One region of the Streptomyces sp. NPDC051662 genome, then DNA from elsewhere that is predicted to be linked to it. Evidence: riboswitches for the same ligand, from Rfam matches in the RefSeq annotation. Region 1 holds a riboswitch; each other region holds the start of a gene.
The links. A riboswitch is a leader RNA that binds a small molecule or an ion and turns the genes downstream of it on or off. The one in region 1 is predicted to bind cobalamin.
Positions count from the first base shown of each region.

Region 2: another riboswitch for cobalamin. It lies ahead of AB0M67_RS26040 (CbtB domain-containing protein); the one in region 1 lies ahead of AB0M67_RS31385 (ABC transporter substrate-binding protein).
Region 3: another riboswitch for cobalamin. It lies ahead of AB0M67_RS02950 (cobalamin biosynthesis protein); the one in region 1 lies ahead of AB0M67_RS31385 (ABC transporter substrate-binding protein).
Region 4: another riboswitch for cobalamin. It lies ahead of AB0M67_RS26645 (ribonucleoside-diphosphate reductase subunit alpha); the one in region 1 lies ahead of AB0M67_RS31385 (ABC transporter substrate-binding protein).

Region 1 covers NZ_JBFAZD010000024.1:27,662-34,954, forward strand. Annotated here, with positions in the region: gene AB0M67_RS31375 (ABC transporter ATP-binding protein) at 1-545, opposite strand, end outside; gene AB0M67_RS31380 (iron ABC transporter permease) at 542-1,582, opposite strand; gene AB0M67_RS31385 (ABC transporter substrate-binding protein) at 1,590-2,588, opposite strand; cobalamin riboswitch at 2,637-2,783, opposite strand; gene AB0M67_RS31390 (M67 family metallopeptidase) at 2,789-3,202, opposite strand; gene AB0M67_RS31395 (amino acid permease) at 3,297-4,763, opposite strand; gene AB0M67_RS31400 (DUF2017 domain-containing protein) at 5,098-5,676, opposite strand; gene clpS (ATP-dependent Clp protease adapter ClpS) at 5,676-5,981, opposite strand; gene AB0M67_RS31410 (nicotinate phosphoribosyltransferase) at 6,248-7,293, shown strand, end outside.
Region 2 covers NZ_JBFAZD010000016.1:165,974-173,266, reverse strand. Annotated here, with positions in the region: gene AB0M67_RS26050 (SpoIIE family protein phosphatase) at 1-751, opposite strand, end outside; gene AB0M67_RS26045 (histidine phosphatase family protein) at 876-1,565, opposite strand; cobalamin riboswitch at 1,682-1,850, shown strand; gene AB0M67_RS26040 (CbtB domain-containing protein) at 1,891-2,124, shown strand; gene AB0M67_RS26035 (CbtA family protein) at 2,146-2,961, shown strand; gene AB0M67_RS26030 (NAD(P)H-binding protein) at 3,080-3,289, opposite strand; gene AB0M67_RS26025 (NAD(P)H-binding protein) at 3,289-3,714, opposite strand; gene AB0M67_RS26020 (TetR/AcrR family transcriptional regulator) at 3,808-4,470, shown strand; gene AB0M67_RS26015 (hypothetical protein) at 4,547-4,939, opposite strand; gene cbiT (precorrin-6Y C5,15-methyltransferase (decarboxylating) subunit CbiT) at 5,187-6,533, shown strand; gene cobM (precorrin-4 C(11)-methyltransferase) at 6,530-7,282, shown strand.
Region 3 covers NZ_JBFAZD010000002.1:54,171-61,463, reverse strand. Annotated here, with positions in the region: gene AB0M67_RS02970 (cobyrinate a,c-diamide synthase) at 1-254, opposite strand, end outside; gene cobO (cob(I)yrinic acid a,c-diamide adenosyltransferase) at 262-861, opposite strand; gene AB0M67_RS02960 (putative cobaltochelatase) at 861-2,996, opposite strand; gene AB0M67_RS02955 (cobyric acid synthase) at 3,025-4,623, opposite strand; gene AB0M67_RS02950 (cobalamin biosynthesis protein) at 4,620-5,678, opposite strand; cobalamin riboswitch at 5,714-5,846, opposite strand; gene AB0M67_RS02945 (hypothetical protein) at 6,048-6,275, opposite strand; gene AB0M67_RS02940 (inorganic phosphate transporter) at 6,307-7,293, opposite strand, start outside.
Region 4 covers NZ_JBFAZD010000017.1:71,551-78,843, reverse strand. Annotated here, with positions in the region: gene mctP (monocarboxylate uptake permease MctP) at 1-1,569, shown strand, start outside; cobalamin riboswitch at 1,696-1,838, shown strand; gene AB0M67_RS26645 (ribonucleoside-diphosphate reductase subunit alpha) at 1,990-4,380, shown strand; gene AB0M67_RS26640 (ribonucleotide-diphosphate reductase subunit beta) at 4,380-5,408, shown strand; gene AB0M67_RS26635 (hypothetical protein) at 5,650-6,084, shown strand; gene AB0M67_RS26630 (transcriptional regulator) at 6,081-6,431, shown strand; gene AB0M67_RS26625 (ATP-binding protein) at 6,420-6,935, opposite strand; gene AB0M67_RS26620 (helix-turn-helix transcriptional regulator) at 7,111-7,293, shown strand, end outside.

The sequences.
Region 1 (7,293 bases):
AGGGTGAGGATGTCGAGCTGGTAGCGGATGTCGAGGTGGTTGGTCGGTTCGTCGAGTACGAGCAGGGCGGGCCGCTGGACCAGGGCGCGGGCGACCAGCGCGCGCTGGCGTTCGCCGCCGGAGAGGGAGGGGAAGGCGCGGTCCGCGAGGGCGGCGATCCCGAGGCGGTCGAGGGCGGCTTCCGCGAGGGCGGCGTCGGCGGCGGTGTCGGCTTCCCAGAAGCGTTTGTGCGGGGAGCGGCCCATCGCGACGACCTCGCGGACGGTCAGCTCGAAGTCCAGCTGTCCGTCCTGCGGAACGGTGGCGACGCGGCGCGCTCTGGCCTTGGGGGTCATGGTGAGCAGGTCGTCGCCGTCGAGCAGGGCCCGTCCGTGGTCGGGGCGGAGCGTTCCGTAGACGCAACGCAGGAGCGTGGTCTTGCCGCTGCCGTTGGGGCCGACGAGTCCGACGGTCTCGCCGGGGGCGGCGGTGAGGTCGGCGCTGTCGACGAGCCGGCGGCCGTCGGCGGTGTAGGAGAGTCCTTCGAGCCGGAGTGTCGCCGTCATACGGGGGCTCCTTCGGGGCGGCGGCGCATCAGCCACAGGAGGGCCGGGCCGCCGGTGAGCGCGGTGAGTACGCCGACGGGCACGTCCTGGGGCGCGGCGACGGTACGGGCCGCGAGATCGGCGACGACGAGGAGGACGGCTCCGCCCAGCGCCGCGACCGGCAGCAGGGCGCGGTGGCCCGCGCCGACGGCCATTCTGGCGGCGTGCGGCACGAGCAGTCCGATAAAGCCGACGGCGCCGCTCGCGGCCACCATCACGCCGGTGACCAGGGAGGCGAGCACGAAGACCGCGGCGCGGAAGCGCCCGGTGTCCAGGCCGAGTGCGGTCGCGTCCTCCTCGCCCGCCAGCAGCAGATCGAGCGGCCGGGCCAGCGCCATGAGCAGCGCGGTGCCGAGGGTGAGGACGATCGCGGGCAGGAGCAGGGTGGACCAGCGGGCGCTGCCGAGGCCGCCGAAGGTCCAGTAGATGGCTTCCTGGAAGTGCTCGGGGCGTGCCGAGATGATCAGGATGAGGGTGGTGAGCGCGGAGAGGATGTACGAGACGGTGACCCCGGCGAGGACGAGCCGTCCGCCGGTCATCGTGGATCGTCGGCGGGCCAGCCCGTACACCAGCGCCAGGGCGAGGAGCGAGCCGGCGAAGGCCGCGGTGGGCATGGCGACGGTGGTGGTGATCCCCCCGGCGATGCCCAGGACCATGACCAGCACGGCGCCGGCGGACGCTCCGGAGGAGATGCCGAGGAGGAAGGGGTCGGCGAGCCGGTTGCGTACGAGGGCCTGGAGGACGGTGCCGACGACGGCGAGCCCCGCGCCGACGACCACACCGAGCAGCACCCGGGGCAGCCGTACGTCGAGCACGATGGTGCGGAAGGGGCTGGGGTCGGCGCCGCCCGTGAGGATGGTGATCACCTGGCCGGGCGGGATGCGTACGGAGCCGAGGGCGAGGCCCGCGACGACGGCGGCGGCGAGCGCGGCGGCGAGGCAGCCGAGCACCAGGGTGTAGCGCAGCCGCCCGTGGCCGGGCGGGGTGGTCCGGGTCATGGCCGGCTTACTTGACGGACTCGGGGTGGAGCTGGGCGGCGAGCCGTTCGATGGCGTCGGGCGCGCGGACGCCGAGGACGACGTCCGAGAGCGGCATGACGGCGAACCGCTTGTTCCTGATGGCCGGTACGTCCTTGAGCACGGGGTCCTCCAGCAGCCGCTGCTTCTTCTGGGCGACGGTGGTGGAGCCGTAGTCGTAGATGACGATGACATCGGGCTTGCGGGCGACGACCTGTTCCCAGGTGGCGTCGCCGAAGGACTTGTCGAGGTCGGCGAAGACGTTGCGGCCGCCGGCGCGGGTGATCAGTTCGTTGCCGATGCCCTTGCCGCCGGCGGTGAAGGCGGTCTTGTCGCCGCTGTCGTAGACGAAGACGGAGAGCGGTTCGACGCCCTTGAGCAGGGCGGCGGTGTCCGTGACGGTGGTGCGGGCGTCGGCGATCCACTTCTCGGCGCGGTCGGCGACGCCGAAGGTGCGGCCGGTCTCCCGGACCTCCTGGTAGACGTCGTCGAGCGAGGTCCTGTCCTTCGGGCAGTTCTCCAGATTGAGCCGGGTGTCGATGCCGGCGGCCTTGAGGTCGTCGCGGCCACGGCCGTCCTTGGCGGCGAAGGCGCTCGCGTAACCGCCGTACACGAAGTCGGGGTTGGCGGCGAGCAGCCGCTCCTTGGAGGGGTACTCCTTGGCGAGCACCGGGACGCTCCTGTACGCCTTCTCGTAGGCGGGGAGGATCCGGTCGTCCAGCCAGGCGGTGCCGACGAGGGACTTCTCCAGGCCGAGCGCCAGCATCACTTCGGTGACGTGCTGGTTCATGGTGACGACCCGCTTCGGCGGCGCCTGATAGGTGGTTCTCACCCCGCAGTTGGTGACGGTGTACGGGAAGCCGGGCGCGGTGGTCGCGGTCCGCGCGCCGTCCTTCGCGTCCGTGGTGGTGGAGCCGCCGCAGGCGGTGAGCGGGAGCAGTACGGCGGATATGACGGCGGACGTGAGCGCACGGCGGCGCCGGGACAGCACAGACACGGCAGGGCCTCCTCCGGGGGATTTCCGCGTCCCCTGGCTGGTGGGAGAAGGGCGGCAGGTCAGTTCCTGGCTGCCAAGCTGGGCTTGGTCACAGTGGCGGGACCGCGCCGGATTCACACCGGCTTCCTGATCCCCACCGCCTCGGTTCGGCGCTCAGTTTGTCAGACCGGCTGAGCGCCGCGACCGGCGCCTCAGACGATCTCGACGTCCTCTTCCGTGACCTCGCCCTCCACAATGCGGTACGAGCGGAACTGGAAGGGGCCCGCGTCGTCGTGGTCGGCGGTGGAGACGAGGACGTAGTGGGCGCCCGGTTCGTTGGCGTAGGTGATGTCCGTACGGGACGGATACGCCTCGGTCGCGGTGTGCGAGTGGTAGATGATCACCGGCTCTTCGTCGCGGTCGTCCATCTCCCGGTAGAGCTTGAGCAGATCCGCCGAGTCGAACTCGTAGAAGGTGGGCGAGCGCGCGGCGTTGAGCATGGGGATGAACCGCTCGGCCCGGCCGGTCCCGGCGGGGCCCGCGACCACGCCGCACGCCTCGTCGGGATGGTCGGCGCGCGCGTGCTCGACGATCTTGTCGTGCAGTGCCTGGGTGATGGTGAGCATGGAGAAAATATAAAGGGACGAGTACGGCCCCCGGATCCGGGAGGGAGTTTCCCGGTTCCAGGGGCCGTCACGGTCTCGGCGGGGCCCGGCGGGGCTATTCCGCGGAGGCGTACTCCCGGGTGGGGTCGCCCGCCACGGCGCGCTGGGCGCGGCGCTTGAGGAACTGCCAGCCGACGAGGAGGCCGACCGCCCAGACCGCCCCCACGTAGAGGGAGACCCGCGCGTCCTCGTCATACGCGATCAGACAGGTGACGAGGGCCAGGAAGCCCACCGCGACCCAGCTGAACACCGAACCGCCCGGGGCGGGGAAGGACGAGGCGGGCAGCAGGCCCGCCCGTACCCCGCGGCGATAGCGGATATGGCTGATCAGGATCATCATCCAGGTCCAGACACCGGCGGCGGTGGCCACGGAGGTCACATAGCCGAAGGCCTTCTCCGGGACGATGTAGTTGAGGACCACGCCGATGCCCATGAGGGCGACGGAGACGGTGATGCCGAACGCCGGGGTCCTGCGGGAGTTGAGCCTGCCGAAGAGCTTCGGCGCCTCGCTGTTGGCGGCGAGGTCGCGCAGCATCCGGCCGGTGGAGTACATGCCCGAGTTGCAGGAGGAGAGCGCGGCGGTCAGCACCACGAAGTTGACGATGCCGGCCGCGAGCGGGATGCCCATCTTCTCGAAGGCGTGGACGAAGGGGCTGGCGCCCGCCGAGAACTCGGTCCACTTGACGACCGCGAGGATGACGGTCAGCGCGCCCACGTAGAAGACGATGATGCGCCAGGGCAGCGTGTTGATCGCCTTGGGAAGGGTCTTCTCCGGGTTCTCGGACTCACCCGCGGTGACGCCGACCAGTTCGACGGCGAGGTAGGCGAACATCACGCCCTGGAGGGTCATCAGGCTGGAGCCGATGCCGTTGGGGAAGATCCCGTCGTGGGCCCAGAGGTTGGAGGCGGTGGCGGTGTCACCGGCGTCGGAGAAGCCGAGGGTGAGCACACCGAGACCGATGACGATCATTCCGATGATCGCGGTGACCTTGATCATCGAGAACCAGAACTCGACCTCGCCGAAGATCTTCACCGAGATCAGATTGACGCCGAAGAGCACCACCAGGAAGACCAGGGCGCTGACCCACTGGGGGATCTGCGGGAACCAGAAGTGGATGTAGATGGCCGCGGCGGTCAGTTCCGCCATCCCGGTGACGACCCACATCAGCCAGTACGTCCAGCCGGTGGCGAAGCCGAAGAACGGACCGAGGAACTCTCTGGCGTACTCCGCGAAGGAGCCGGACACCGGCCGGTAGAGGAGCAGCTCGCCGAGCGCCCGCATGATGAAGAAGATCACGACGCCGGCGAGGGCGTACATGAGGATGATGCTGGGTCCGGCCTTGGCGATATTCGCTCCGGCGCCCATGAAGAGCCCGACGCCGATGGCGCCGCCGATGGCGATCATCTGGACCTGACGGCTGCCGAGCCCGCGCTCGTAGCCCTCCTCCGGGGTGCTGCCACCGGTCGGTCCTCCGGCGGTCCCGTCGCCGCCGTACTCCTTGTCGACCTGCGCAGAGGTCATGGTCGTGCGCCCTTTCTCCATGCAGATCCGCGCCGCACTCGGCCGCGGACCAGTTCCCGATCCCCCCGGATATGGATGGAGTGCCGCCGGCGGTCGGCCGGCCGAAGCACCCCCGGGGACAGGGGTGGCGTCCCCGGGGGGTCGTGCAGATCTATCACGGCGGACCGGGCGATCAGCGGAGCGCGCTGTGGCACAGGCCACAGGGAGAAGCGAACAAATCGCACCGCGAACCGCAAAGGTCGCCGGAGCGGTGACGGGATCGTTATGGCGAATTGAGCGTCACCTGAGCGTACGGAAGGGGGCCTGTCGGGAACGGGCATATGACACGCGGGAGTCAGGGCATGAGGGTCTCGACGAGCGACTCCTGGAGCGCGCCGAGCCAGAGGTACGCCATCACCATCGGCTTGCGCGGATCGGAGTCGGGCAGCCGGTACAGCTCGCCGCCCTCGTCCTCGTCGGAGACCTCCAGGCGCGTGCCGATGGTCAGCCGCAGATCGTTGAGCGCGCCGAGCCAGTGCCGGCAGTCGTCGGGGGTCAGCTTGAGTACGGCGGCGCCCCCCTCCTCCACGGCGAGCGCGTCCAGCGTGCGGACCAGCGCCATGCCGTCCTCCCGCTTGCGGCCGCGCAGGTCGTTCTCCGTGAACCGTCTGAACTCCGAGGAGAACTCCCGCAGTTCGTCGTCGTCATCGCCGTACGCGTCCGGGAAGAGCCGGGCCAGCGCCGGGTCGGCGGGCGGCTCGCTCGGGCCCTCACTGAAGAGCGAGGCGAGCGGGTCCTCACCCTGGGCCGGCTCGTCGCCCGGCCCTATCAGCTCCAGCAACTGCACGGCGAGCGAGCGCAGGATCGAGATCTCCACCTCGTCGAGCGCGACGGCGGCGCCACCGCCGGGGATCGCCTCGAACTGCCCGGCCATCAGGCGCGGTCCTGCGAGAGGGTGGCCCACAGCCCGAATCCGTGCATCGCCTGTACGTCGCGTTCCATCTCCTCGCGGCTGCCGCTGGAGACGATCGCGCGACCCTTGTGGTGGACGTCCAGCATCAGCTTGTGCGCCTTGTCCTTCGGATAGCCGAAATAGGTCTGGAAGACATACGCCACATAACTCATCAGGTTGACCGGGTCGTTGTGCACGATCGTCACCCAGGGCACATCGGGTTCGGGGACGGCGAAAGTCTCCTCGGCCGATTCGGGGCGTTCGATCTCAGTCGGGGCAACACTCACGGTTCGGGACGACCTTCTTCTCTGCGGGGGCGTGCCGGAATTCACAGCCTCACATGAACCATGCTGCCACCCGTCGCGGCGTGTCGCACAAACGGCGACGAGAAATCGTCAAGGTGACGAGTATTGGGTAGCATCGTCGTATGAACACTGCGGATCTGGGTTTGCCGGAGGGAGAAGCGCGCGAAGCGCATCCGGACAAGGGTGGCGGCGGGCGACGGGTGGGCGTGCCGTCGACCGCGCTCTTCACTGATCAGTACGAGCTGACGATGCTCCGGGCGGCGCTCCAGGCGGGCACGGCCGACCGGCGCTCGGTCTTCGAGGTCTTCACCCGGCGGCTGCCCGCGGGGCGCAGGTACGGGGTCGTGGCCGGTACAGGACGCGTCCTGGACGCCGTGGAGAACTTCCGGTTCGACGCGGATGTCCTGGGCTTCCTCCGGGAGCAGGGGATCGTGGACGCGGCGACGCTTGAGTGGCTGGCCTCGTACCGCTTCAGCGGGGACATCTGGGGCTACCCGGAGGGCGAGGTGTACTTCCCGGGCTCGCCGATCCTGCGGGTCGAGGGCTCCTTCGCCGAGTGCGTGCTGCTGGAGACCGTGATCCTGTCGATCCTCAACCATGACTCGGCGATCGCCGCGGCGGCCTCCCGGATGGCGGCGGCGGCGAGCGGGCGCGGGCTGATCGAGATGGGCGCGCGCCGTACGCACGAGCTGGCCGCGGTCGCCGCGTCGCGCGCCGCGTACGTCGGGGGTTTCGACACCACCTCGGACCTGGCGGCCGGGTTCCGCTACGGCATTCCGACGGTGGGCACCAGCGCGCACGCGTTCACCCTGTTGCACGACAGCGAACGGGACGCCTTCCGGGCGCAGATCGACTCGCTCGGCCGGGGGACGACGCTGCTCATCGACACGTTCGACGTGGCCGAGGCCGTACGGACAGCCGTGGAGATCGCGGGCCCCGAGCTGGGCGCCGTACGGATCGACTCCGGCGATCTCCTGCTGGTCGCGCACCGGGTACGGCAGCAGCTGGACGAGCTGGGCGCGGTGAACACCAAGATCGTGGTGACCTCCGACCTGGACGAGTACGCGATCGCCTCGCTGGCGGCGGCACCGGTGGACGCGTACGGCGTCGGCACCCAACTGGTCACCGGCAGCGGGCATCCGACCTGCTCCATGGTGTACAAGATCGTCGCGCGTGCGACCTCGGCCGACCCGAAGGCCCCGCTGCATCCCGTGGCGAAGAAGTCACTGGGCGGCAAGACCTCCATCGGTGGCCGCAAGTGGGCCGCGCGCCGGCGGGACGCCGAGGGATACGC
Region 2 (7,293 bases), on a different contig from region 1:
TGAGCACCCCTTCGCGTACGACATGGAGGACCGCGTCGTGATGCTCGTACATACGGGCGATCTCGACGGGCTCCAGCCCATGGGTCTGACGCCGCAGCCGGCCGCTCACCAGCGCCGTGCCGCCGGTGGCGAGGGCGAGCGAGGCGGCGGCGGCGCCCAGGACGATCGGGATCTCGCGGTTGGCGAGACTGTTCACCTTCTCGATGGTGATCCCGGCCGATACGAGGCCGATCACCTTTCCGCTCGCGTCCTTGACGGGGGTCACCGCCCGTACGGAGGGACCGAGGGTCCCCGGGACGGTCTCGGTGATGGTGCGGCCCTTCAGCGACGGCCCGATGGTGCCGATGAAGTGCTCCCCGATGCGCGCGGGATTGGGGTGGGTGAGCCGGATCCCCTTCGTGTTCAGTACGACGACGAAGTCGACGCTGGAGGCTTTGCGTACCGCCTCCGCCCGTGGCTGGAGGATCGCGGAGGGGTCGGGTGCCCGCAGGGCGGGCGCGATTCCGGGGGAGTTCGCGAACGCGGTGGCGACGGAGACGCAGCGGTTGCGTGCCTCTTGTTCGGTGTCGCGCCTGGACACCAGGAGGAGCGAGATCAGCGAGGACCCGATGAGCAGCAGCACGATCACCAGTTGCAGGATGAAGACCTGCCCGGCGAGCGTGCGGACGTTCAGCCACGACGGACGACGCCACCGACTCCGTGGGCGTCGGCCGGAGCGGGCAGCCAGGGCCCGAGCCCAGGATCGACCCATATGTCCGGCCATGTACCTACATCTACACCGGCTGTCTTCACAAGGCGAACGGGCGTGGGCGCCGCCGGAGAGTGCCGGGGGCGCCGGGGAGCGCCGGGGAGCGCCGGGGGCTATGGCGACAGCCTCAGGGGGTGGCGCTGTGGAGCGGTCGGCCGCTGAGCAGGTTCCAGCGGCCGGCCCGCCCGCTGAGTTCGGTGGCGGTCAGGGGGCGTACGTCAATCCGCCAGAAGGCCGCGGGAGTTGCGCCCAAGGCGTGGACCGCGCAGGCGCGGATGATGTCCGGCTCGGCGACGGCTATGACGCGGCCCCCCGCCGTGCCGCCGCCGCGCGGGGTGCGGTCGCGCGGTGTGCCGTCGTCAGAGGTGCTGTCGCCAGGGGTGCTGTCGTCAGAGGTGCCGTCGCCATGAGTGTCGCCGCCCAGCGCGTCGAGCCAGTGGGCGGCGCGGGCGAGCAGCGTCAGCAGGGATTCGCCGCCGTGCGGGGCGGACGCGGGGTCCGACAGCCAGGAGGCCAGCGCGTGCGGTTCCGCGGCGGCCACCTCGTCGAGGGTCCTGCCCTGCCAGCCGCCCATGGCGCAGGGTGCGAGGGCGGGCAGCGGCTTCGCGTCCAGGCCGAGGGCCTCGGCGGTGCGCCGGCAGCGGGGGGAGGGGGAGACGTATGTGGTGGTGACGGGGAAGGTCTCCCGTACGGCTTCGGCCTGCCGCAGCCCGAGGGCGTCCAGCCCGCCGTCGGCCGGCTCCTCGGCGTGGGGGAAGCGGGCCTCCCGCAGGGCCGGGTTCATGGCCGGTGAGATGAGCATGAGCCGGGTGGTCATACGGTCCTCGCTCCTTGGTTCTGGCTCGGTCCGGCCGGGTTCCGGCCGTGTTTCCGCAGGTTCTGGCCGTGTTCCCGCCGGGTTCCGGCCGTGTTCCGGCACGTTCCGGGAAAAGGTCCTCTTGGCCGGTCCCCGGGATCGCGGTACCTTCACGTCGAAATAACGACGGCGGAACGGAAGTCCGGTGGGAATCCGGCACGGTCGCGCCACTGTAAGCCGGGCGCCGGTCGCGTATCAGCGCGGCGGGGGTCCCGGTGAGTCAGACCCGGATGCCGTCGTTCGAGCTCCACTGAACGGGACGCGAGTTCCCCAAGGAGGTTGTGTCATGGCGCAGTCCATAGCGCCCCCGGCCGCTGCATCCACCGGTGCCGCCGGCACCGCTGTCACCCCCCTTCCGCTCCGCGCGGTGCTGCCCTGGGCCGTGTTCGTCGGCACCCTGATGCTGGTGCTGCTCTATTTCGTCGGCGCGGAGCAGGGCGCCACGTCGGTGTTCTCCGGTGCGGACGTGCACGAGTGGGTCCACGACGGCCGTCATCTCCTCGGCTTCCCCTGCCACTGACGACCGACGGAGATCACGCGCATGCATGCCTCCACCGTCAGAACCCTCCTCGTCCGCGGCATGATCGCGGGCGTCCTCGCCGGACTCTGCGCGTTCGCGCTGGCCTATGTGGCGGGTGAGCCCTCGGTACGGGCCTCCATCGCGCAGGAGGAGGCCCACTCCGCGTCCGCGCATCAGCACGGCGGGGAAGCCACCCAGCAGGGCGCGGAAGAAGAGGAGGAAGAACTGGTCAGCCGGCCGGTGCAGTCGACCTTCGGGCTGGCCACCGGCGTCCTCGTGTACGGGGTGGCCCTGGGCGGGATCGCCTCGCTGGTCTTCGCCGGCTGTCTGGGCAGGATCGGCCGGTTCGGTCCGAGGGTGACCGCGGCGCTGCTCGCCGGGGCCGCCTTCGCCACCGTCTATCTGGTGCCGTTCCTGAAGTATCCGGCGAACCCGCCCGCGGTCGGCGACCCGGACACCATCGGCAAGCGCACCACGCTGTTCTTCCTGATGATCGTGTTGAGCGTGTTGCTGGCGGTTGTCGCGGTCATCGCGGGGAGAAGGCTCGCGCCGCGTCTGGGCAACTGGAACGCGGCGGTCGCCGCCGGTGGCGGTTATGTCGTCGCCGTGGTGGTGGCCTGTCTGGTCCTGCCCGCCAACACCGATGCCATTCCGGCCACGTTCCCGGCCGCCCTGCTCTGGGAATTCCGGCTGGCGTCGATCGCCGTACAGGCGCTGCTCTGGACAGCCTTCGGGCTGATCTTCGGGGCGCTGGCGGAGCGGGCCCTCCGGCCGAGGCGGCAGGCCGCCGCGGTGGCGGCCGACAGCACTGCCGCACCGGTACGTACCGCCGGCTGAACCGGGACCGGGAACGGAAACGGAACGGGGAACGGAACCGGGACCGGCCCGCGCTCACGAAGCGCGGGCCGGTCCCGGTTTCCTGTCAGGGGACCGTCGGCCGGTCTCCGGTCGCCCGTCAGTCGCTGACGCCGACCGCGTGCCCGAACGTCGACCGGTCCGTGACGAAGTCCAGCATGGCGCGGGCCACGTCCGCGCGGGCGATCGCGTTGGCGGCCGGGCCCGCCTCCACGGCGTGGCGGTAGGTGCCCTTGCCGTCGGCGTCCGTCAGCCGGGGCGGCCGTACCGACGTCCAGTCGAGCCCGCTCTCGCGCAGGATCGTCTCCATCAGTTCGAGATCCGTGTACAGCTCTTTGAGCGCCAGCCACATCCCGGGCAGCAGGACCCGGCGCGCGAGCCACGGCTGACCGGACCCGAGCGGTTCAGCGGCGCCGCGCTCACCACGACGATCCGCCGGGCGCCGGTCGCGGCCATCGCCTCGGTCGCCGCCCGCGCCGAGGTGGAGGCGGGCTTGAGCGGGTCGTGCCGGCCGGCCTGGCCCATCCCGGAGAGCACCGCGTCGGCCCCGTCGACGACCTCGGTCAGGGAGGCCGCGTCGAGGGCGTCGGCGCGTACGACCGTCAGGCCCTCGTGTTCCGTCCTCAGCTTGGCCGGGTCCCGTACCGCGGCCGAAACCTTGTGTCCGTCCGCGAGGGCGTGGCGGACGATCTGCCGTCCGACGCCTCCCGTGGCTCCCAGCACAGCGATTTTCATGACCCCTCCAGGGGTGAGTGAACGCTTACCAGCCATGGTGGGTGAGCGCTCACCCACTTGTCAAAGTAGGCTGGTGGGCATGACGGGTACGACATGACCGGTACGCACCGAGAAGCCGCCGCGCCGCCCCTGACCGGCGGCGCCCTCACGCGCTCGCGCATCCTCGACGCCGCCGCGCGGCTGATGGGCACCGTGGGGCTGACGCGCACGACGACGAAGGAGATCGCGAGGGAGGCGGGCTGCTCGGAAGCCGCGCTCTACAAGCACTTCCGCGACAAGGAGGAGATCTTCGTCAGCGTTCTGCACGAGCGCGCGCCGCGCTTCACGGACGCGCTGGCGCGGCTGCCCGGGCGCGTGGGCGAGGGGGAGGTGGCGGATCATCTGGAGGAGGTGGCCCGGGTGGGGGTGCTCTTCTACCGGGGTACGTTCCCGATGGCGGCGTCCCTCTTCGCCAGCCCCGACCTGCTCGTGGCCCATCGCGAACGGCTCGGACTCGACGGCTCGGGGCCGCACGAGGTGAGCCGGTCCGTGGCCGCGTATCTCGCCGCGGAACAGGAGCTGGGCCGGGTCTCCCCGGACATCGACCCGGACGCGGCGGCGCTGCTTCTCGTCGGCGCCTGCTTCCACCGGGCCTTTCTGGGCCTGTTCTTCGCCCCGGAACCACCGGAGGGCGTTCTGCGCCCGGAGAGCGAGGCGGATTTCGCGCGGGAGACCGTACGGGCGCTGCTTACGGGCATCGCCCCGCCGGGCCGGTGATCCGCGCCGCCGGGCCCGTGATCCGGCTCGGCGGGGCTTCGGCTCAGGGGGGCTTCGGCTCAGCCCGTCTCCGGGCTCATCGCTCGGAGCGGCGCCGGTCGCCCGCGCACAGCGCCCAGATGATGAAGAGGTCGATGGCGAGGAGCACGAGGGCCCACAGCGGATAGCGCGGGATCCAGAGGAAGTTCGAGAGCGCGCCGAGACCCGCCAGGATCACACCGACCACGCGCGCCCACACCGCGCCTCTCAACAGCGCGCAGCCCGCGAGGAAGATGATGGCGCCGATGATGAGATGGACCCATCCCCAGCCGATGAGACTGAACGAGAACACGTAGTTCCGCGTCGCCAGGAAGATGTCGTCGTTGGCGATGGCGGAGATACCCGCCAGGATCGTCATCGCGCCGCCGAAGATCATCAGAACCGCGGCGAAGACCGTCCATCCGGTAGCAAGTGCCCTCTTGGCCGTCATGGGGCGCTCCCTCGGTGAGGAGACGGGCCGGGGGCCGGTGCCGGCCGGCGGCCGTGGTGGTCACCTCAAGGTTCCATAGGTAAGGGTCTCCCGCATCTCGTCCGGGGGACGGCCAGTAGAGTGCGGATTCGGTCTTCCCCCAGTTCAGAGGTGTACGGCAGTGAGCCACGCCCAGCCCTCCGCGCCCACCGGACCCGACGCGCCCACCGGACCCGACGGGCCCCGGCCCTCCGTGCCCCGGGTGCCGATGCCGGTGCTGCCCGTGACTGTCGTCGGGATCGGCGCCGACGGCTGGGCGGGGCTGCCCGATGGCTCGCGGGCCGCGCTGCGCGAGGCGGACGTACTCATCGGCGGCCCCCGGCAACTCGCCCTGCTCCCCGGCGAGTGCGCGGGCGAGCGGGTGCCCTGGCCGTCGCCACTGCGGCCAGCCGTGCCCGGGCTGCTCGCCGCCCACGCCGGGCGCCGGGTCGCGGTCCTGGCCAGCGGGGACCCGATGTTCCACGGGATCGGGCGGACCCTGTCCGAGGTCCTGTCCGAGACTTTGTCCGAGACCCTGTCCGAGGTCCTTTCCGAGCCCCCTGGCACGGACGCCCGGCGGGCCGGCGCGCTGCGCGTGCTGCCGCATCCGTCGTCCGTCTCGTACGCGTGCGCCCGGCTCGGCTGGCCGGTGGAGGACACGGAGGTGGTCACGCTCGTCGGCCGCCCCACCGAACTGCTGGCCGCGGCCCTGCACGACGGCCGGCGGGTCCTGGTGCTCAGCGCGGGCGCGGCGACGCCCGCCGAGGTGGCGGCACTGCTGACCGAGCGCGGCTACGGCCCGAGCCGGATGCACGTACTGGAACGACTCGGCGCGGACAAGCGTCATGTCGAGGCCCCCGCCCAGGAGTGGGCCGAGCCCGCCGGTGATCCGCTCAATGTCGTGGCGGTCGAGTGCCGTCGCGCGCCGGACGCGCCGCGCCTCGGCGCCGTACCCGGCCTGCCCGACACCGCGTACGCACACGACGGCCAGCTCACCAAGCGCCATGTGCGCGCCGCGACCCTGGCCGCGCTCGCGCCCGCGCCCGGCGAGCTGCTCTGGGACATCGGCGGCGGGTCGGGTTCGATCGCCGTCGAGTGGATGCGTACGCACCGCTCCTGCCGCGCCGTCTCGGTCGAGCGCGATCCCGCGCGGGCGGAACGTATCGGCCGTAACGCGCGTGCGCTCGGCGTCCCCGGGCTGCGCGTCGTCACCGGTGCGGCGCCGGGCGCGCTGGCCGGACTGCCGGTCCCGGACGCGGTGTTCATCGGCGGCGGGCTGACCGTACCGGGGCTGCTGGAGAGCTGCTGGGACGCGCTGCCCGCGGGCGGCAGGCTGGTCGCGAACACGGTGACGCTGGAGTCCGAGGCGCTGCTGGCCGAGTGGTACCGCCGGCTGGGCGGGGAGCTCGTACGGCTGGCGGTCGCGCACGCCGTTCCGGTGGGCGGGTTCACCGGCTGGCGGCAGGCCATGCCGGTCACTCAGTGGGCGGTCACGAAGGACCACCCTCCGCGGGTCTCCTCGGCGGGACCGCGGGTCCCCTCGGCGGGAGCCCCCTCAGCAGGAGAAGAACGATGACGGTGTACTTCATCGGCGCCGGTCCCGGCGCCGCCGATCTGATCACGGTGCGCGGCGCCCGCAGGCTGGCCGCCTGCCGGGTGTGTCTGTACGCGGGCAGCCTCGTGCCGCGCGAGCTGCTGGCCGAGTGCCCGCCGGACGCGCGCCTGGTGGACACCGCGCGGATGGACCTGGACGGGATCACGGCCGAGCTGGTCCAGGCACACGAGGCGGGCCACGACGTCGCCCGGCTGCACTCCGGCGACCCGTCGGTCTTCAGCGCCGTCGCGGAGCAGATGCGCCGGCTGGACGCGGCGGGGGTGCCGTACGAAGTGGTGCCGGGCGTCCCGGCGTTCGCGGCGGCTGCCGCCGCGCTGAAGCGTGAGCTGACGGTCCCGACGGTGGGCCAGACGGTGATCCTCACGCGGATCGCCCAGCGGGCCACCCCGATGCCTGAGGGCGAGGACCTGGCGACCCTCGGCCGGAGCGGGGCGCTGCTCGTACTGCACCTGGCCGCGCGGTATGTGGACCGGGTCGTGGCGGAACTGCTGCCGCACTACGGGGCGGACTGCCCGGCCGCGGTGGTGGCGATGGCCAGCCGCCCGGACGAACTGGTGCTGCGCGGCTCGCTGGGGGACATCGCGGGACAGCTGAAGGCGGCGGGTGTGGTGCGGACCGCGGTCATCATGGTCGGCCGGACGCTGGGCGCGGAGCAGTTCCGTGACAGCCATCTGTACTCGGCCGACAGGGAGCGTCCGCACGCCTGCTGAGGACCTGCTCC
Region 3 (7,293 bases), on a different contig from region 1:
ATGTACGCGTCGAGATTGCGGCCCGGCCTGGCACGGGCGGCCGACCCCGCCGCGCCGGCCCCTCCCGGGGTGCCGGACGCCCCCGGGGACACGGCCAGCGCGTGATAGCCCGGATCGATGTAGTCGGGCCCGACCTTGTGCGGGGACACGGCCAGACCGCGCTCCGAGAAGGCCGCCATCAGCCCTGTCGCGACCGTGGTCTTGCCGCTCCCCGAGGAGGGTGCGGCGATGACCAGACGCGGGACGTTCACCATGGGACGTTCACCACTCGATGCCCCTCTGGCCCTTCTGACCCGCGTCCATCGGATGCTTGACCTTCGTCATCTCCGTCACGAGATCCGCGAAGTCCATGAGTTTCGCCGGGGCGTTGCGCCCGGTGATCACCACATGCTGGGTGCCGGGGCGCTCGCGCAGCACCTCGATCACCTCGTCGGTGTCCACCCACCCCCAGTGCAGCGGATACGCGAACTCGTCCAGCACGTACAGCTTGTGCGTCTCGGCCGCCAGATCGCGCTTGACCTGCTCCCAGCCCTCGCGCGCCGCCTCCTCGTTGGAGTACTGCGCGTCGCGCTGCACCCAGGACCAGCCCTCGCCCATCTTGTGCCAGGCGACCGGACCGCCCTCGCCGCTCGCCCCCAGCACCTTCAGCGCCCGTTCCTCACCGACCTTCCACTTCGCGGACTTCACGAACTGGAACACCCCGACCGGCCACCCCTGTGTCCAGGCGCGCAGCGCGAGCCCGAACGCCGCCGTCGACTTGCCCTTGCCGGTGCCCGTATGGACGAGGACGAGCGGACGGTTACGGCGCTGGCGGGTGGTGAGCCCGTCGTCCGGTACGGATTCCGGCTGTCCCTGTGGCATTAAGCGGCCCTCCTGGGTCGTCCGTCGTGTGCCTGTGCCCGCTGTACATCACGCTGTACGTCCCTGACCAGACCGGCGATGCTGTCCGCGCGCAGGTCGTCGAGCGTGATGGCCGTACCCTCCAGCGACGCGGCGAGCGACGCGGCCAGACCGAGCCGTACCGGACCCGACTCGCAGTCCACGACCACGGACGCCGTTCCCTCCGAGGCGTGCAGCCGCGCCGCGCGCGCCGCCAGTGCCACCGGGTCGGCGCCCCCGGCCGCCCGTGCGCCGCCCGCCGTCCGCGCGCCGGTCGCCCGGCCGTCCGTCACCACGAGCAGCAGCGGACGGCGCGCCGGATCCCGCATCCGCTCCACCCGCAATACGTCATGCGCCTTGAGCAGCCCGGCGGCGAGCGGCGTACGCCCGCCCGTCGGCAGCGACTCCAGCCGGGCCGCCGCCGCGTCCACCGACGAGGTGGGCGGCAGCGCGACCGCCGCCTCCGTGCCCCGGAAGGTGATCAGACCGACCTTGTCGCGCCGCTGGTAGGCGTCCAGCAGCAGCGAGAGCACCGCGCCCTTCACCGCGCTCATCCGCCGCCTGGCCGCCATCGAGCCCGACGCGTCGACCACGAACAGCACGAGATTCCCCTCGCGCCCCTCCCGGGTCGCCTGCCGCAGATCGTCCTTGCGCACCACCAGACCCGGACCGCTGCGCCCGCGCGCCCGCTGGTGCGGCGCCGCCGCCTGGACGGTCGCCGCCAGATGCAGCTTGGTGAGCGCGCCCCTGGGCTGCCGGGACCCGGTCGTCCTGCCGTGCTCGGTACGGGCCCGGGAGCGCCGGCCGGCCGCGCCCTCGCCCAGACCCGGCACGCTCAGCGTCTTCGTACGGAACGGCTCGGTGGCCCGTACGGCGGACTGCTCAGCGGCCCCGGCGCGGCGCGGCTGCCCCTGGGGCTCGGGCTCCGCGGGCGTGTCGTCCGGCCCGTCCGGGGCGTGCTCGACGGGCGTGTCGTCCGGCCCGGACCCGGACTCGGGCGGTGTGTCGGGGCCCTCGGATCCCTCCGGACCGGGCTGCGGCGGGATACCACCGCCACCGCCCGGCCCGTCGGGACCCGGGTCGTCGTCCCCGCCGTCGCCGTCCTCACCCGTGAACTCGTCCAGCGTGTCGTCGAGCTTGTCCTCGTCGAGCCCCGGCGCGTCGAAGGGGTTACGGCGCCGCCGGTGCGGGAGCGCGAGCAGCGCGGCCTGTCGTACATCCTCGGCGAGTACGTCCGTACGCCCCGCCCAGGCGGCCAGCGCCGTCGCGGTCCGCGCCATCACGATGTCCGCCCGCATTCCGTCCACCTCGAACGCGGCGCAGGTCGCGGCGATCCGGAGCAGCGCCCCGTCCCCGAGCCGCACCGCGGGCAGCAGCGCCCGCGCGGCGACGATCCGGTCCCGCAGCGCGGTCTCCTCCTCGGCCCAGCGCGCCGCGAACCCGGCCGGATCGTCGTCGTACGCCAGCCGTCGCTGTACGACCTCCACCCGAAGCTCCGGCTCGCGCGAGGCCGCGACCTCCACGGTCAGCCCGAAGCGGTCGAGCAACTGCGGTCGCAGCTCGCCCTCCTCGGGGTTCATCGTTCCGACGAGCAGGAACCGCGCGGCGTGCCGTACGGAGACGCCCTCACGCTCGACGTACGAGGCACCCATGGCGGCGGCGTCCAGCAGCAGGTCGACCAGGTGGTCATGGAGGAGGTTGACCTCGTCGACATAGAGCACCCCCCGGTGGGCGTCCGCGAGCAGACCGGGCTCGAAGGCCTTCACGCCCTCGGACAGCGCCCGCTCGATGTCCAGCGCGCCGACGAGCCGGTCCTCCGAGGCGCCCACGGGCAGCTCGACCATCCGGGCGGGCCTGGCCGTACCCGGCGCCGTCCCGTGCGGCCCGTCCGGGCACCGCTGATCGGGTGCGACGGGATCGCAGCTGAACCGGCAGCCGGCGACGACCGGCACCTCCGGCAGCAGCGCGGAAAGGGCGCGTACGGCCGTGGACTTGGCCGTCCCCTTCTCACCGCGGACGAGCACACCGCCGACGGCGGGGCTCACCGCGTTGAGCAACAGGGCGAGCCGCAGATCGTCCATCCCCACCACAGCGGTGAACGGAAAAGGGGTGCTCATATGCTGATCGCTCCTTCGAAGATGGTCGTCATGGCGCTCCCGGCGGAATGAAGGGCAGCCCCTCGGGCGCGCCCTCCTCGATCAGGCGCATCAGCGCGTCCGTGTCCGCGTGCTCCTCGATGAGGTCACCGAGCAGATCGAGCTGTTCTTCCCGCAGCGCGCCGAAGCTCGTGCCGGGCGCGGGGACGAAACGCCGGCCCGCCGTCCGCGCCACCTCCGTCAGGAACCGCCTCCGGAACGCGTCGCTCTCCAGCGCCCCGTGCCAGTGCGTGCCCGTGACGGCCCCCACCCGGCAGCCGTCCAGCGCGCGCCCGTCCGCGTCGGAGACAAAGGTGTCGCCTCCCCGTACCTCCGCGACGCCGTGATGGATCTCGTACCCCTCCACCGCCTCACCGAGGGCCAGGCCCACCGGTCGGGCGAGGGTCTTCTCGCGGGCGAACCGCACCCGTACGGGCAGCAGTCCGAGGCCGGGCACCGCGCCCGCCCGGGACTCCACCTCGTCGTCGATGTGCTCGCCCAGGATCTGATAGCCGCCGCAGATCCCCAGCACGGGACGCCCCTCGGCGGCCCGCCGGGCGAGCGCGTCGGCGAGCCCGCGCTCGCGCAGCCACGCCAGCGCCTTGACCGTGCCGCGTGTGCCGGGCACCACCACGAGATCGGCGTCGGCCAGCTCCTCCGGCCGGTCCACGAACCGCACGACGACCCCCGGCTCCGCCGCCAGCGCGTCCACATCGGTGAAGTTCGACATCAGCGGTACGGCGCAGACCGCGACCCGCAGCACGTCCTCGCCGTACGGGGGAGCCGCGGGCGACTCGCGTACGGCGCCGCGCATCGAGACGCGCAGCCCGTCCTCCTCGTCGATGCCCAGACCGTGCCGGAACGGCAGTACGCCGAAGGTGGACCGCCCGGTGAGCCCGCGGAGCATCTCAAGACCCGGTTCGAGCAGCGAGACATCGCCCCGGAACTTATTGACCAGATAGCCCGCGATCAGCCCCTGGTCCTCGGGGGACAGCAGCGCGGTCGTCCCGAAGAACGAGGCGAAGACGCCGCCCCGGTCGATGTCCCCGACCACCACCACCGGCAGCCGCGCGGCCCGCGCGATGCCCATGTTCACGATGTCGGTACGGCGCAGATTGATCTCCGCGGGACTGCCCGCCCCTTCGCAGATCACGGCGTCGTAGGTGCCGCGCAGCCGCTCCAGACACTCCAGGACGGGACCGAGCAGGGCTTCCCGCCCGTGCGGGGTCCTTCCGGCGGACGCCTCGCCCGGTCGCGGCTCCGCCGAGGGCCCGGACCCGAAGTAACCCCGGGCGCTCATCTCCCCCACCGGCCGCCCCATCAGCACCACTTGGCTGGTGCGGTCACCGCCGGGCTTCAGCAGGACCGGGTTCATCAGCGCCGTCGGCTCGACCCGGGCGGCCTGCGCCTGCATCGCCTGGGCCCGTCCGATCTCCGCGCCCTCGCGGGTCACGAACGAGTTCAGCGACATGTTCTGCCCCTTGAAGGGCGCGACCTTCACCCCACGGCGCACCAGCCAGCGGCAGATCCCCGCCGTGACCACGCTCTTGCCCGCGTCGGAGGTCGTGCCGGCTATCAGCAGCCCCCCGCCGCGCCCGCCCCGGCTCATCCACGTCCCTTTCCCGCGCTTGTCGTACGGCCCGCGCTTGTCGTACGGCGTATCGCGCCTGGCGTACGGCGTATCGCGCCGAATCCGAACCGGCCCGCCACACAGACCGCGAGGGCGGCCCCGGTCACCCGGCGCGACAGCCGTACGGCCCGCTCGATGTCCGCGACCTCGACCGGCCGCCCCTCGCCGTTCAGTACGGGCCGGTGCTCCACCCGTCCGCCGTACGCGAGTGTCCCGCCCAGCCGTACGCCCAGCGCGCCGGCGAACGACGCCTCCACCGGGCCCGCGTTGGGACTCGGATGCCTGCCGGCGTCCCGCCGTACCGCCCGCAGGGCCGCGCGCGGATCGCCGTCGACTCCGCCGGCCAGCGCCCCGGCGAGTACGGCGGTCAGCCGGGCGCCCGGCCATCCCACGGCATCGTCGAGCCGGGCCGAGGCCCAGCCGAACCGGCGGTAACGGGGCGAGAGATGACCCACCATCGCGTCCAGCGTGTTCACGGCCCGGAACCCGGCGAGCCCCGGCACCCCCGCCACCGCCCCCCACACCAGCGCGCCCACGACGGCGTCGGAGGTGTTCTCCGCGACCGACTCCACGACGGCCCGCGCGATCTGCTGTCCGTCCAGCGCCTGCGGGTCACGGCCGCACAGATGAGGCAGCCGCTCCCTGGCCCGTTCGACGTCCCCGGCGGCGAGCGCCGCGCCGATGGCCCGTGCCTCCCGCCCCAGTGAAGTGCCGCCGACCACGGCCCAGGTGGCGGCGGCGGTCAGTGCCACGGAGGCGGTGCGGTGGTCCCGTACGCCCCGGGCGGCCAGCGCCGCGATCCCGGCGGCTCCTCCGGCGCAGACCGCGGTGTGCAGCGCGCCCCAGCCCCGGTGGTCGCGCCACAGCGTCCGCTCGACGGCCTTCGCCGCCCGGCCGAACGCGGCGACGGGATGGCCCCGGCGCGGATCGCCGAACAACCGGTCGCCCAGGAGACCCACGGCGGCGCCGTAGGCGAAATCACGCTCGGCGGCCGGACCCCGGCCGCGCACGACGGCCGAACGGCGGCCAGGCATGGCGAAATGTCCTCACTCAGGGTCCGCGCCCCGGCTCGACGTGATGCGGCGGCGAGAGTTCCTGGCTCCTGGAGACGGGGCTCGCAGTGACAGTGGCGGGACCGCGCCGGATTCGCACCGGCTTCCTCTTCTGCCGTCGCCTGGGCCCTCTCCTACCGGACAGGACCTCAATGGCCCCGGAAGTCCACCACGCCCCGCGAACACCCGTCAACTCATCCCTGACCAGCGACGGGACAGTGTGCCGAGCCCCACACGGCACGCCCGTCCCGTGGGCGGCACGGAGCCGGCCCGGGCGCGTGACGGACGCGCCCGGGCCGGCCGGGGGTGTGGTGGTCCGGGTGTTCCGGTCGCCCGGTCACCGGTCGCCGGTCAGGCGACGATCAGATAGATCCCGTACGCGACGGCCGCCACGCAGAGCGCGAAGCAGGTGTACGCGCCCGTACGGGCCAGCGCCACGGAGCCCGTCGCGCCCCGCGTGCTCGCCGACTCCTGCTTGGCGAGGCCCACGATGCCGAGGGTGAACAGGCCCACGAGGGCGACGGTGGCCACGAGACTGACCCCGAAGACGGAACCGAGTGCTGCCCAGTCGATGTTCATGCGGTTTCTCTTCCTTACACCGTGGCGGTACTTACACCGTGGCGGTTCGCGCGGGCTCGCCCGCGGGGTCCGGGGGGCCCGGGGCCGGGATGGTGGTCGACAGTTCCTGCGCGGCAGCGGCCGTGGGCGGCGGGGTGACGGCCGCGATGGCGCTGGTGACGACGCCCGCGGGCTCGCCGGTCCCGGCGTCCTCCGTCGCGCCGGCGGCTCCGGCCCCGCTCTCGTTGACATTGGTGTGGTCGACGGGGCGGCGGCGCGAGGCGAGCCAGATCGCCCCGGAGATCCCGACGAGCAGGACGGCGACGACCGCGATGCCCCAGGTGCCCTGGCCGGTGAGGAACTCGGCCCCGGCGGCGACCAGGCCCGCGGCGGGCAGCGTCAGCCCCCAGGCGATGAACATCCGGGTCGCGGTCGACCAGCGGACCACACCGCCCTTGCGGCCGAGGCCCGCGCCCATCACGGCGCCGGAGCACGACTGGGTGGTGGAGAGCGAGAAGCCCAGGTGCGAGGAGGCCAGGATGACGGTCGCGGCACTGGTCTGGGCGGCGAAGCCCTGCTGCGGACGGAGATCGGTGAGGCCGGTGCCCATGGTGCGGATGATGCGCCAGCCGCCGAGATACGTACCGAGCGCGATCGCCAGTCCCGCGGAGACGATGACCCACATCGGGGGGTTGGAGCCGGGGGCGAGGACGCCGCCGGTGACGAGCGCGAGGGTGATGACACCCATGGTCTTCTGCGCGTCGTTGGTGCCGTGGGCGAGCGAGACGAGCCCGGCGGAGGCGATCTGCCCGGCGCGGTAGCCCTTGGCGGTCGCCTTGTCGTCCGTACGGCGCCCGATGCGGTACGTCAGCCTCGTCGCGAGCAGCGCCGCGAGACCGGCGACGACCGGCGCGGCGAGCGCGGGGATCAGCACCTTGGTGATGACGACGCCGCCGTTGACCCCGGAGGCGCCGACCGACATCAGCGTGGCGCCGATCAGACCGCCGAAGAGCGCGTGGGAGGAGCTCGACGGCAGGCC
Region 4 (7,293 bases), on a different contig from region 1:
ATGGGGTTCCTGGCGGCTCGCTGGCGCAAGGCCGCCAATGAGAACAGCCTCGACGAATGGGGCCTCGGCGGACGGTCGTTCGGCACCTGGGTCACCTGGTTCCTGCTCGGCGGCGACCTCTATACGGCGTACACCTTCGTGGCCGTACCGGCGGCGATCTACGCGGCGGGCGCGGCCGGCTTCTTCGCCGTGCCCTACACGATCCTGGTCTACCCGCTGATCTTCACCTTCCTGCCCCGGCTCTGGTCGGTGTCGCACAAGCACGGATACGTGACCACCTCGGACTTCGTGCGGGGCCGGTTCGGATCGAAGGGCCTGTCGCTGGCGGTCGCCGTCACCGGCATCCTGGCCACGATGCCGTACATCGCGCTCCAACTCGTCGGTATCCAGGCGGTGCTGGACGTGATGGGCGTCGGCGGCGGCGAGAACACCCACTGGTTCATCAAGGACCTGCCGCTGCTGATCGCCTTCGGTGTGCTCGCCGCGTACACCTACTCGTCGGGGCTGCGGGCGCCCGCGCTGATCGCCTTCGTCAAGGACACGCTGATCTACATCGTGATCGTCGTGGCGATCATCTACATCCCCATCAAACTGGGCGGGTTCGACGACATCTTCGCCAAGGCGGGCGACGCCTTCGCGCAGACCAACCCGGCGACCGGCCAGCCACGCGGCGCCCTGGCGCCGGGCGAGGCCGGGCATTGGGGCTATGCCACGCTGGCGCTCGGTTCCGCGCTCGCGCTCTTCATGTATCCGCACTCCATCACGGCGACGCTCTCCAGCCGCAGCCGCGAGGTGATCCGGCGCAACACCACGATCCTGCCGCTGTACTCACTGATGCTGGGCCTGCTCGCGCTGCTCGGCTTCATGGCGATCGCCGCCGGAGTCAAGGTGGAGAACGGACAGCTGGCGATCCCGCAGCTCTTCGAGACGATGTTCCCCGACTGGTTCGCGGGGGTGGCCTTCGCGGCCATCGGCATCGGCGCGCTGGTGCCGGCCGCGATCATGTCGATCGCCGCGGCGAATCTCTTCACCCGCAATATCTACAAGGACTTCATCAAGCCGGACGCGACCCCCGCGCAGGAGACCAAGGTCTCGAAGCTGGTCTCGCTGCTGGTGAAGGTGGGCGCGCTGGCCTTCGTCCTGACCATGGACAAGACCGTCGCGATCAACTTCCAGCTGCTGGGCGGGATCTGGATCCTCCAGACGATGCCGGCGCTGGTCGGCGGTCTCTTCACCCGCTGGTTCCACCGCTGGGCGCTGCTCGCGGGCTGGGCGGTCGGCATGGTCTACGGCACGGCCGCGGCGTACGGCGTGGCCAGCCCGACCCAGGCGCACTTCGGCGGCTCCTCCAAGGAGATCCCCGGGCTGGGTGAGATCGGCTACATCGGCCTCACCGCGTTCGTGCTCAACCTGGTGGTGACGGTGGCGCTCACCTTCGTCCTGCGCGCGGCCAAGGCTCCGGAGGGCACGGACGAGACGAGCCCGTCCGACTACACGGCGGACGCGGGCGACCCGGGCGTGAAGGCCGAGCTCCCGGCAGCGACATCGGGCGGCCCCGGCGGCCACTGAACGGCCGGCGCCCGGCTCGACGGGCCGTCGGATCCCTGGGAAAGACAGGGATCCGGCGGCCTTTTCGCTGTCCGCGCGGGCCCGAACGTAATGACGCACGACACAACATCTGGGGGGTGGTTCCCGAGCCAGCCCCCACATGTATGCTCGACCTCGCTGTCGACGCAGGGGAATCCGGTGCGAATCCGGAACTGTCCCGCAACGGTGTGATGTGGTGTGCTTTGCCATACCCACGAGTCCGAACACCTGCCGACAGTGCGTCCGGTTCGACCGAATCGGACGCCGAGACGTCCGGGCCTCGTGGATGGGCCGGTGGGCGCCGTACGCCGTGCCGCCCGGATCCGGGTCGTACGGTCCGTACCGCGAGAAACAGCCCGCTCCCCTCCCGACGGTCCAGAGCCGAGCGAGGGAGAGCACCACGTGACCATCGCGCCAGCCGATCCGGCTTCAGGCATCTCCGAGGCCGCCGCGCGGGCGGCCGACGGACCCGGGACCGCACTGCTGCGGACCCTGACGGACCTGACCGCCGATCTGCCCGACACCGACCCCGGAAGAGTCGCCGCCGCGGCGCTGCGCGGCCGTAACGCCCGGTCGGACGAGGCCGAGCTGCGCGAGCTCGCCACCGAGTCGGCCGCGGGGCTCATCTCCGAGGACCCCGCCTACTCCCGGCTCGCGGCCAGGCTGCTGACCCGCACCATCGCCGACGAGGCCGCGGGCCAGGGCGCCGTGGCGTTCTCCGCGTCGGTCGCCGTCGGCCACCGCGAGGGCCTGATCGCGGACCGTACGGCCGCCTTCGTCACGCTGCACGCCGACTCCCTCGACGCGCTCATCGACCAGGAAGCCGACGACCTCTTCGGCTACTTCGGGCTGCGGACCCTCTACAGCCGCTATCTGCTCCGCCATCCGATCACCCGCCAGGTCATCGAGACCCCGCAGCACTTCATGCTGCGCGTGGCCGCCGGACTGGCCGAGGACGAGAGCCTCCGCGCGCTCGACGAAGTCGCCGCGCTCTACCGGCTGATGAGCCGGCTGGACTACCTCCCCTCCTCCCCCACCCTCTTCAACTCCGGTACGCGCCACCCGCAGATGTCCTCCTGCTACCTGCTGGACTCCCCGCTGGACGAACTGGACTCGATCTACGACCGGTACCACCAGGTGGCGCGGCTCTCGAAGCACGCGGGCGGCATCGGCCTCTCGTACTCCCGTATCCGTTCGCGCGGTTCACTGATCCGGGGCACCAACGGACACTCCAACGGCATCGTCCCGTTCCTGCGCACCCTCGACTCCTCGGTCGCCGCCGTCAACCAGGGCGGCCGGCGCAAGGGCGCGGCCTGTGTGTATCTGGAGACCTGGCACGCGGATCTGGAGGAGTTCCTGGAGCTGCGCGACAACACCGGCGAGGACGCGCGCCGTACGCACAATCTGAATCTCGCGCACTGGATCCCGGACGAGTTCATGCGCCGGGTCGAGTCGGACGGCGTCTGGTCCCTGTTCTCCCCCGTCGATGTGCCGGAGCTGGTCGACCTGTGGGGCGACGCGTTCGACACGCGGTACCGCGAGGCGGAGGCCGCCGGCCTGGCGCGCAGGACGATCCCGGCCCGCGAGCTCTACGGCCGGATGATGCGTACCCTCGCCCAGACCGGCAACGGCTGGATGACCTTCAAGGACGCCTCGAACCGTACGGCGAACCAGACCGCCGAGCCCGGCCGCGTCGTCCACTCGTCCAATCTCTGCACGGAGATCCTGGAGGTGACGGACGACGGGGAGACCGCCGTCTGCAACCTCGGTTCCATCAACCTCGGTTCGTTCGTACTGGCCTCGGGCGACCTCGACTGGGAGCGGCTGGACGAGACCGTCCGTACGGCCGTGACCTTCCTCGACCGGGTCGTGGACATCAACTTCTACCCGACCGAGCAGGCCGGCGCCTCCAACGCGAAGTGGCGCCCGGTGGGCCTGGGCGCGATGGGCCTCCAGGACGTCTTCTTCAAGAAGCGGCTGCCCTTCGACTCCGCCGAGGCCGCGGCCCTCTCCACGAAGATCGCCGAGCGGATCATGCTCGCCGCGTACGAGGCGTCCTGCGCGCTCGCCGAACGCAACGGCCCGCTCCCCGCCTGGTCCGAGACGCGCGCCGCGCGCGGGGTGCTGCACCCCGACCACTACGACGTGGAGCTGAACTGGCCGGAGCGCTGGGACGCGCTGCGCGCCCGGATCGCCACGAGCGGTATGCGGAACTCCCTGCTCCTCGCGATCGCCCCGACGGCGACGATCGCCTCGATCGCGGGCGTCTACGAGTGCATCGAGCCGCAGGTCTCCAACCTCTTCAAGCGCGAGACGCTCTCCGGGGAGTTCCTCCAGGTCAACTCGTACCTGGTGGACGAGTTGAAGCGGCTCGGCGTCTGGGACGCGCAGACGCGCGAGGCGCTGCGCGAGTCGAGTGGCTCGGTGGCGGGCTTCGACTGGATCCCGGCGGAGGTGCGTGAGCTGTTCCGTACGGCGTGGGAGATCCCGCAGCGCGGTCTGATCGACATGGCGGCGGCCCGTACGCCGTTCCTCGACCAGAGCCAGTCGCTGAACCTGTTCCTGGAGACGCCGACCATCGGGAAGCTCAGCTCGATGTACGCGTACGCCTGGAAGAAGGGCCTCAAGACGACGTACTACCTGCGCTCGCGCCCGGCGACACGGATCGCGCGGGCGGCGCGGGGATCGTCGGAGACCCGGCCGGCGTCCGTGCCCGTACCCGCGCAGGCGGTCTCCGAAGAGGCGATCGCCTGCTCCCTGGAAAACCCCGAGTCCTGCGAGGCCTGCCAGTAATGACCACCGAGACGACCGTGACGAACGCCAAGAACCTCCTGGACCCGGGCTTCGAGCTGACGCTGCGGCCCATGCGCTACCCGGACTTCTACGAGCGCTACCGCGACGCGATCAAGAACACCTGGACGGTGGAGGAGGTCGATCTGCACTCCGACGTCGCCGACCTCGCCAAGCTCTCCCCCGGCGAGCAGCACATGATCGGCCGGCTGGTCGCGTTCTTCGCGACGGGCGACTCGATCGTGTCCAACAACCTGGTGCTGACGCTGTACAAGCACATCAACTCCCCCGAGGCGCGGCTCTATCTCTCCCGCCAGCTCTTCGAGGAGGCCGTACACGTCCAGTTCTATCTGACGCTGCTCGACACCTATCTGCCCGATCCGGAGGACCGCGCGGCGGCCTTCGACGCGGTGGAGGAGATCCCGTCGATCCGTGAGAAGGCGCGGTTCTGCTTCAAGTGGATGGACTCCGTCGAGACGATCGACCGCCTGGAGTCGAAGGCGGACCGCCGCCGCTTCCTGCTGAATCTGATCTGCTTCGCGGCCTGTATCGAGGGGCTGTTCTTCTACGGCGCGTTCGCGTACGTCTACTGGTTCCGCTCGCGCGGTCTGCTGCACGGCCTGGCCACCGGCACCAACTGGGTGTTCCGTGACGAGACGATGCATATGAACTTCGCGTTCGAGGTCGTGGACACGGTCCGCAAGGAGGAGCCCGACCTCTTCGACGACGCCCTTGAACAGCAGGTCACGGACATGCTGAAGGAGGCTGTCGACGCGGAGCTGCAATTCGGCCGGGACCTGTGCGGCGACGGTCTGCCGGGCATGAACACCGAGTCGATGCGCGAGTACCTGGAGTGCGTCGCGGACCAGCGCCTCCAGCGGCTGGGCTTCCCGGCGGTCTACGGCTCCCAGAACCCGTTCTCGTTCATGGAGCTTCAGGGCGTCCAGGAGCTGACGAACTTCTTCGAGCGCCGCCCGTCGGCGTATCAGGTCGCGGTCGAGGGCACGGTCGGGTTCGACGACGAGTTCTAGGCCGACCTTGCGCGGCGGAGGGGCCGACGAGCGGGCAAGTACTTTCCCGATTGGAAAGTTAATGCCATGATGGCAAGCGTCGGGCCGGTTCGTGGGCCCCCTCAGCAAGGATCCGGTGCCCCCCATGCCGTCGCAGGAGAAGCCGCAGGCAAAGCCGCGGGAGAAGCCGCGGGAGAACACGTCCCTACACCCGAAACCCGATGGCGGGTCGTGGGCGCACGCCGCGGACGCTCTGAGGGACGTGGAAACGGCCAGGGCGCGGGCCCGCCTCAAGGCCGGCCTGGCTCCGGCGTGGTACGGGCCGGCCGTGGCGGCGTCACTGGTGGCGCCGGCCCTGGTGCGGGCCTGGAGCCAGGACAAGGTCGGCCCGGCGGCTCTGATGGCGCTCTTCGTATCGTTCGCGGGGCTCGCCGTGACCCTCGCGCTCGTCGCGGTCGCGCGGAGGAGGACGGGGGTGCTGGTGACCCGGTCCTGGCCCGCGCGTCTGCGGCGGAGCCGGGTGATGCTGCCGGTCGTCCTCACGGCGGGCCCGCTGGCGGGAGCGCTGTGCTGGGGACTCGGAGCGGGGGAGGCCGCGATCCAGATCGTGGGCTTCACCGTATGGGGACTCGGCGTCTGGTGCGCGTGCGTCGTCCGCAACGTGGCGATCAACCGCGCGCTGCGAGAGCTCGCGTGACCGGCGGCCCGCCGGAACCGGTGAGGGCGGTGCTGGACGAGATCATCCAGCATCCGACCCGGCTGACCGTGGTCGCCTTCCTCTCCGCCTGCGACGAGGCCGAGTTCGCCGCCGTTCGCGACGGCTGCCAGGTGTCCGACTCGGTCCTCAGCAAGACCGCGTCCGCACTGGAGGCCGCCGGATACGTGAACGTCCGCAAAGGCCATGTGGGCAAGCGCCCCCGGACCTGGCTGTCCCTCACCCCCGAGGGCCAGGAAGCTCTGGCCAGGCACATCACGGCGTTGCAGGACATCGTGGCCACGGCGGCGAGAAGGGCGGTCGCCCCGGCGGCGTCGTCATCCGACTGACGCGGCCGGACGGTAGTCCACCTCGGCCCAGACGGTCTTGGTGGTAAACGCGTCACGAACACTCCACCCCCACCGGTCGGCATACGCGGCGACGAGCAGCAGCCCGCGCCCGTTGGTCGCGTCCGGTGGGGGCGGGCAGGCGAGGCCGGGCACCTGGGGAAACCGGTCGGGCCGGGTATCGAGAACCTCGATCCGAACGACGGCGGACGCGAGAGCCAACCGCACCTCGAAGTCCCGCCCGGGGGTACGGCCATGGGTCACGGCGTTCGCGGCCAGCTCGGCGAGTACGGCGACGACCACGGCGGCGGTGGACGTCGTACGCGGAATCCCCCACTCGTCCAACTGCTGCGCGACAAGCAACCGCGCGAGACGGGCACCGCGATGGCTGGAACTGAGCCTGATCCGAGAGGGCGGATACAGGGGCGAAAGCGGCGGTGGGGCGGCGAGTTGAGCGGGGGCGGCCGGCTCCGTCGGGGCGATGAGGGAGGCAATTTCCGACTTCATAGAGTAACGGTCCCGTTACGCGGATAGCCTGACCAGGGCGGACGGGCGTACCTGTACAGCGTGTACGGGGCGGGTGCGTTTTTGTACGGGTCGCCAGCCGTGCCGTTCGCGCAGTACCGGGCGTTGGCTGGTAAGAGGCATTCGCAAATGGCACACACGTTGGAGTGTGAGACGTATGGGAACCGGCCGCACGAAGAAACAACGATCCCACACCGACGACCGACCGAGCATCTGGGTCGGCTACGGCAAATTGGTCAAGCTCTTCCGGACCAGGGCCGGGCTGACCCAGGAGGCGTTCGCCGAGGTGGTGGGCTACTCGTACGAACAGGTCGCGTCCATCGAACAGGGCCGACGGCCG